2 regions of the Massilia sp. LMS1-1-1.1 genome follow, and region 1 is predicted to be linked to the other one. Evidence: riboswitches for the same ligand, from Rfam matches in the RefSeq annotation. Region 1 holds a riboswitch; the other holds the start of a gene.
What was found. A riboswitch is a leader RNA that binds a small molecule or an ion and turns the genes downstream of it on or off. The one in region 1 is predicted to bind thiamine pyrophosphate.

Region 1 (3,407 bases):
GAGCGATATCGGTCGTCAATGGCCCCAGGGTATAGAACGGCGCTTCGCCGCACTGTTCCAGCTGCAAGTCCATGTTTTCTTTAATGAGCTGCATCGGAACGTGGCCCGGGCCTTCGATCATCACTTGCACGTCGTGCTTCCAGGCGACTTGCGTCAGCTCGCCCAAGGTTTTCAGTTCGCCCAGCTGCGCCTCGTCGTTGGCGTCGTAGATGGAGCCGGGACGCAAGCCGTCGCCCAGCGAGAACGACACGTCGTACGCCTTCATGATTTCGCAAATCTCCTCGAAATGCGTGTACAGGAACGATTCCTGGTGGTGCGCCAGACACCATTTCGCCATGATGGAGCCGCCGCGCGACACGATGCCCGTCAGGCGCTTGGCAGTCATCGGCACATAGCGCAGCAGCACGCCCGCGTGGATGGTGAAGTAGTCGACGCCCTGCTCGGCCTGCTCGATCAGGGTATCGCGGAAGATTTCCCACGTCAGGTCTTCGGCCTTGCCATTGACCTTTTCCAAGGCCTGGTAGATGGGCACGGTGCCGATCGGCACGGGGCTGTTGCGCACGATCCATTCGCGCGTCTCGTGGATATGTTTACCTGTGGACAAATCCATCACGTTGTCGCCACCCCAGCGGATGGCCCAGGTCATCTTTTCCACTTCCTCGCCGATCGACGAGGTGACGGCCGAGTTGCCGATATTCGCGTTGATTTTCACGAGGAAATTGCGGCCGATAATCATCGGCTCGACTTCCGGATGGTTGATGTTGGCGGGGATGATGGCGCGGCCGCGGGCGATTTCCTCGCGCACGAATTCCGGCGTGATCTCGGCCGGGATGCTGGCGCCGAACGACTGGCCCGGATGCTGGCGGCCCATCAGGTCGGCCAGGCGCTCGCCCATGGGACCGGACGCTTTCAGCTCGCGCAAATATTCCTGGCGGCGCATGTTTTCGCGGATGGCGACGTATTCCATTTCCGGCGTGATGATGCCCTGGCGCGCGTAATGCATCTGCGTCACGTTCTTGCCGGCAATGGCGCGGCGCGGCTTGCGGTGCAGGTTGAAACGCAGCTCGGCCAGTTTTGGGTCCGCCAGACGGGCGATGCCATAGTCGGAGGTCGGGCCCGGCAATTCTTCCGTATCGGCACGTTCGACGATCCACGGCAGGCGCGGCGTATCGAGGCCCGAGCGGATGTCGATCTGCACGTCCGGGTCCGTGTACGGGCCGGACGTGTCGTAGACGTAGATCGGCGGATTCTTTTCGCCGCCGAACGACGCTTCCGTGTCGGACTGGCTGATCTCGCGCATGGGCACGCGGATGTCGGGGCGGCTGCCTTCAACATAGATCTTGCGCGAATTGGGCAGCGGCGCGATGGCGGCTTCGTCGACCGTGGCGGTGGCGGAGAGGAATTTCGGGTTGGCGTTCATTTTGGCTCCTTGGCTAGACTATTTTTAAGCCTGGAGCCAGCTAAGGAGGTTCGGCTGCGCGCACGCGGAAAGGCGGGGTGCGTTCATCCTAAAGCTTCCCTTCGCTGGCATTATCCAGATCAGGTTCGGAGGGTATTTCTCACCCGCGCTTGCACTGTGTTTCCACAGCGAAAGGCAGGACCCCTAGCGTTTGCCGCCTTGCGGCAGCGAGCCAATTATACGCGGTTCACGCCGCGCGGCCAGATGATTTCTTGCAGGTGTCGTCTTTGTACATCGCTCTACTTCTTCTTGCCCCAGCGCCAGCTGGTCGGTTCGCCTTTCAGCTGGCAGATGAAAATGAGCACGGCAACGATGGCCACTTCATACACGATGTAGCCGACCAGCATGGTTTGCGGCGGAAACAGGAAGGCGCCGCAGGCGAACAGCGCCAGCGCGGCCAGGAACACCAGCCAGCCCTGCCACGTGATGGGCAAGCCCCAGCCCCAGCCATAGGTCTTGGCGGGGAACCAGTATTGCGGCGTTAATTTGTCAGCCATGATGCTTTCCTAGTGGATATGGATAGCAGCAAGTATAAATCAGGCGCCGCGATGGCGCTCCGTGACATCGAGGCCGATGCCGCGGTAGCCGATGAAGCGGCTGCCATTGTCGAACATCGGTTCGCCGCTCACTTGCAGGTACTGCGTACTGCCGTCGAGGTTGGCGCGGCTGTAGATGAAATCGAGGAACGGTTCGCGCGCGGCAATTTTTGCGTCGAGCAAGGCGCGCTCGGCGGCATTCCAGCGCTGCGGCTCTGCCTCGCTGCCGATACCCAGCATTTCAGCCACGGGACCGGAAAAGCGCGTCAGATTGCCCTGCGCATCCTGTTCCCAGTACCAGTCGGACGACAGTTCCGTGAAACGCTGGAAGCGCGCTTCGCTTTCGCGCAGCTCCGCCGTGCGTTCTTCCACCATCTGCTCGAGCGACTTGTTGTATTCGGCCAGCTTCTGGTACAGCAGGCGCACTTCCAGCATGTTGTGGATGCGCGTTTTCACTTCCACCAGGTCGAACGGCTTGCTGACGAAATCCTTGGCGCCCGCTTGCAGCGCGCGCAGCTTGTGGCCGGGCTGGGCCGTGATCACCAGCACGGGCAGATAGCTGCCCGCCTCGATGTCGCGCAAGCCTTCCATGACTTCGAAGCCATCCATTTCCGGCATCTGCAAGTCGAGCAGGATCAGGTCGTAGCGGTGCTGCTGGTGCAGCGCCCGCACGGCTTGCGGGTCCATGGTGGACGTGATGCGCGTATAACCGGCATTGCGCAGCACCTGTTCCAGCAGCATGACATTGGCCTCCTGGTCATCGACGATGAGGATGCTGGCGTTCAGGATCTCGGTGGCTTGAAGCATGGCGGTATTCCTAAAAATAAATGCTGAATTAGCGTACTGCGTGAATGTCGTCGGCCAGGCCGTGCGCGGCCGCATGGTGCAGGGCCACGTCGAGCGCATCCATGAATTCGACGACCTTGATCGGCTTGGTCAGGTAGCGGAAGAAGCCCGCTTCCAGGCCCTTCTCGATGTCGCGCGGCACAGCATTGGCCGACAGGGCCATCACGGGAATATGGCTCGTCAGCGGATCGTCGTGCAGGATATGCAGGGCGCCAAAGCCGCTGATGCCGGGCAGGTTGATGTCCATCAAGATCACGTCCGGCTGATACGTGCGCGCCAGGTCGATGCCCAGGTGCGCATCGATGGCCGTGAGCAGCTTCAAATCGCTGCGGCGGGCAATCAATTGCTCCACCAGCGCCAGGTTGGCGGGATTGTCTTCCACGTACAGCAAGGTGCGCTGGCTTTCCTGCGGCTCCTGCACCTGCGGCAGCGCGTCGCCGTCGCCCAGCACCAGTGCCGGCGCGCTGCTGGCGGCCAGTTCAAACCAGAACGTGGTGCCCACGCCGACCGTGCTGTCGACGCCGATAGTACCGCCCATCAATTCGACCAGTTGCTTGGTGACGACG
Region 2 (3,407 bases), on a different contig from region 1:
AGCCGCGGCTGTCCGACGTTAAATTTAATTAGGGGCACAGTCTACGCGAAGCGATGCGAAAGTGGCGCATGGTACGCCACAACAACAAACCAATAGTTACAATATTTTCTCGTCATAGTGATACTGGGCAACTATCGGCCCCGCCTTGAACAGCGCCTCCTTCATGGCCGTGTCCAGGCGCGCATCGCGGCGACGCATCCATTCGAGCAGCATGGCCGCTTCCTTGCGGCTCGTGTCGCCCACATGCGCGAGCACGCGGCGCAGTTCCGGGTCCGTGCACGCCTCGAAGCGCTGGCTGTTCAAGTCCAGCGCCTGCAGCGCGGCGATGGTGGCGCCGATGGCGCGGTGCATGTCGAGTGCCGTGGCCGGCAGGCCCGATTCTTCCAGTGGGACGGTGGTCATGCGCATTCCTTTTCGCGTGGTGGTGACATCGGCTGCATTCTCCACCGCGCGAGCGAAAAGCTCAAGCGTCCACGACACGTTTCCACCCGTTCGGCCATAATCATGGCTCAGCAACAGCCTAAACCCCAGCGGCAGGAGCCCCATGTTCAATTTCGACTTTTACAATCCGACGCAAATCCTCTTCGGCCAGGGCCAGATCGCCGCGATCACGGCGCTGATCCCGCCCCAGGCCAGAGTGCTCATGACGTATGGCGGCGGCAGCATCAAGCAGAACGGCGTCTACGATGAAGTCAAGGCAGCGCTGGCCGGGCATACGATGATCGAGTTTGCCGGCATCGAACCCAATCCCAGCTATGAAACGCTGATGCAGGCGGTGGCCCTCGTGAAAAGCGAGCGCATCGATTTCCTGCTGGCCGTCGGCGGCGGCTCCGTGGTCGATGGCACCAAGTTCATCGCCGCCGCCGCCCTGCATGAGGGCGAGGCGTGGGACATCCTGGCCAAGGGCGGCAAGATCGTCGAGGCCGCCCTGCCCTTCGGCACCGTGTTGACCTTGCCGGCCACGGGGTCCGAAATGAATGGCTCGGCCGTGATCACGCGCAAGGCCACGCAGGAAAAGCGCTCGTTCATGAGCCGCAAGGTGTATCCGAAATTCTCCGTGCTGGACCCGTCGAAAACGTTCACCTTGCCGCTGCGCCAGGTGGGCAATGGCGTCGTCGATGCGTTCGCGCATGTGATGGAGCAATACCTGACCTACCCTGTGAACGCCTCCGTGCAGGACCGCTTCGCCGAGGGCATCCTGCTGACCCTGATCGAGGAAGGCCCGAAGGCCCTGTCGCATCCGGACGACTACGACGTGCGCGCCAACGTGATGTGGAGCGCCACCCTGGCCTTGAACGGCCTGATCGGCGTGGGCGTGCCGCAGGACTGGTCCACGCACGCCATCGGCCACGAATTGACGGCCTTGTACGAACTCGACCACGCACAGACCCTGGCCATCATCCTGCCCAGCATGCTGCGCGTGCGCAAGCAGGCCAAGCGCGCCAAGCTGCTGCAGTACGCGGCCCGCGTCTGGGGCCTGGACGGCGGCGACGAGGATGGCCGCATCGAGGCGGCCATCGCGCGCACGGAATTCTTCTTCCGCCACATGGGCGTCAAGACGCGTCTGGCCGACTACGGCCTGAACCATGCGAGCGTGGACGCCGTCGTGTCCGCCCTGGAAGCACACGGCATGACGGCGCTGGGCGAACAGCGTGAAATCACGCCCGCCATCAGCCGCAAGGTGCTGGAACTGAGCCTGTAGATTCGCACCACACTGTTGTAAAACGGTCAGCCGGGTGGGACAGCTGGCCGTGCTTCATGCTAAGCTGTCGTTTCGCTAGGGGTCCTGGAGCAGTCATCCGGGTGAGAGATACCCTTCGTACCTGATCTGGATAATGCCAGCGAAGGAAAGCGCAAAGTACCTCCCTCCTTTGATAGCTCCTGCGTTGGCGCCAGCCGAACAAGCAGCCTGCCGTGCTCCTTACAGAGACGGCTTGAACCACGAGCAATCTATGTCCACACCGAATTTATCCGTTTCTGTTTTGACCCTGGCGATCCTGCACGCGTTTGCCGCACCGGCCTTTGCCGCGAATGACGCCGCCGAAGCAGCCGACCCACAGGCCCAGAGCATGGCCGAAGTCGTCGTCACGGCCAGCAAGGCGCCGGCCGCCAAGCGCGCCTCCGTCGGTGGTTTTTCCGACGCGCCGCTGCTGCAGACGCCGGCGTCCGTCACCGTCATTTCGCAAAAAGACATGCAGGACTTGCAGATCCGTAATCTCAGCGATGCCGTCAAGCTCGACGCCAGCATCAACGATGCCTACAACGCCGTCGGCTATGCGGAACAGTTTTCCATCCGTGGCTTCAAGCTCGACAACAATTCCAGCTACCGCAAGGATGGCGTGGCCATTCCTGGCGACACGCAAATTCCGCTGGAAAACAAGGAACGCATCGAAGTGCTGAAAGGCCTGGCCGGCTTGCAGGCAGGCGTGGCCGCGCCGGGCGGCGTGATCGACTTCATCGTCAAGCGCCCCACCGCCGCGCCGCTGCGCAGCGTCACCGTGGAAACGCGCGAGCGTGGCACCCTGTATGGCGCCGTCGACCTGGGCGGCCGCCTGGAAGACACGCGCTTCGGCTACCGCGTCAACGTGGCGGCCGAGCGCCTGCGCTCCTACATCAAAGGCGCGGATGGCAACCGCAAGTTCATTTCCGGCGCCTTCGACTGGCAAATCTCGCCGCAAGCGCTGCTGCAACTCGATGCCGACTACCAGGACAAGGCGCAGGCGACGGCGCCCGGCTTCCAGCTGCTGAATAACACGACCTTGCCGACCGGCATCAGCGCCGACGCCATGCTCAACCTGCAGCCGTGGACGCGCCCCGTGGAAACCGTCACCAGCAATATCGGCCTGCGCTTCCAGTACGCATTCAATGACGACTGGCGCGCCACCCTGTCGGCCAACCAGCACTCGTTCAAGCGCGACGACTACACGGCCTTCCCGTACGGCTGCAGTGCGCAAGACCTGTACCCCGGCTTCTGCGGCAATGGCGACTACGACGTGTATGACTACCGCAGCCTGGGCGAGACGAAAAAGCCGCTGAGCGCGCAAGCCATGATCCAGGGCAAGTTTGCCACCGGTAGCCTGCGCCATGAATTCACGGCCGGCGTCTCGACCTTCCGCCGCAAGGACCGCGCGGGACTGTACGTGTATGACTGGGCTGGCGTGAGCAACATCTACCACCCGCAGATCGTCGACATGTCGATCGGTGTGCAAGGCCCCGTGCGCCTGGTGCGCAAGGACACGGAAAACTCCGTCTTCGTGCAGGATATCGTCAGCCTGGCGCCGAACTGGAAGCTGCATGGCGGCTTGCGCCATATCGACGTCGACGGCTACCAGTATGTGCTGAAGGCCGACAAGGAAATCCGCGCCAAGCACGACTTCCTGCTGCCCAACGTCTCGCTCGTCTACACC

Region 2: it holds a riboswitch for thiamine pyrophosphate, as region 1 does, so the genes downstream of both, MRBLMS1_RS05275 (TonB-dependent siderophore receptor) here and thiC (phosphomethylpyrimidine synthase ThiC) in region 1, are expected to answer to the same signal.

Annotation. Positions count from the first base shown of each region.
Region 1 is NZ_JBFPNG010000065.1:111,912-115,318, reverse strand. Features, by position in the region: gene thiC (phosphomethylpyrimidine synthase ThiC) at 1-1,420, opposite strand, end outside; TPP riboswitch at 1,500-1,615, opposite strand; gene MRBLMS1_RS27470 (hypothetical protein) at 1,699-1,956, opposite strand; gene MRBLMS1_RS27465 (response regulator) at 1,996-2,802, opposite strand; gene MRBLMS1_RS27460 (PAS domain-containing hybrid sensor histidine kinase/response regulator) at 2,831-3,407, opposite strand, start outside.
Region 2 is NZ_JBFPNG010000001.1:1,139,612-1,143,018, forward strand. Features, by position in the region: gene MRBLMS1_RS05265 (ferritin family protein) at 97-402, opposite strand; gene MRBLMS1_RS05270 (iron-containing alcohol dehydrogenase) at 545-1,702, shown strand; TPP riboswitch at 1,770-1,867, shown strand; gene MRBLMS1_RS05275 (TonB-dependent siderophore receptor) at 1,953-3,407, shown strand, end outside.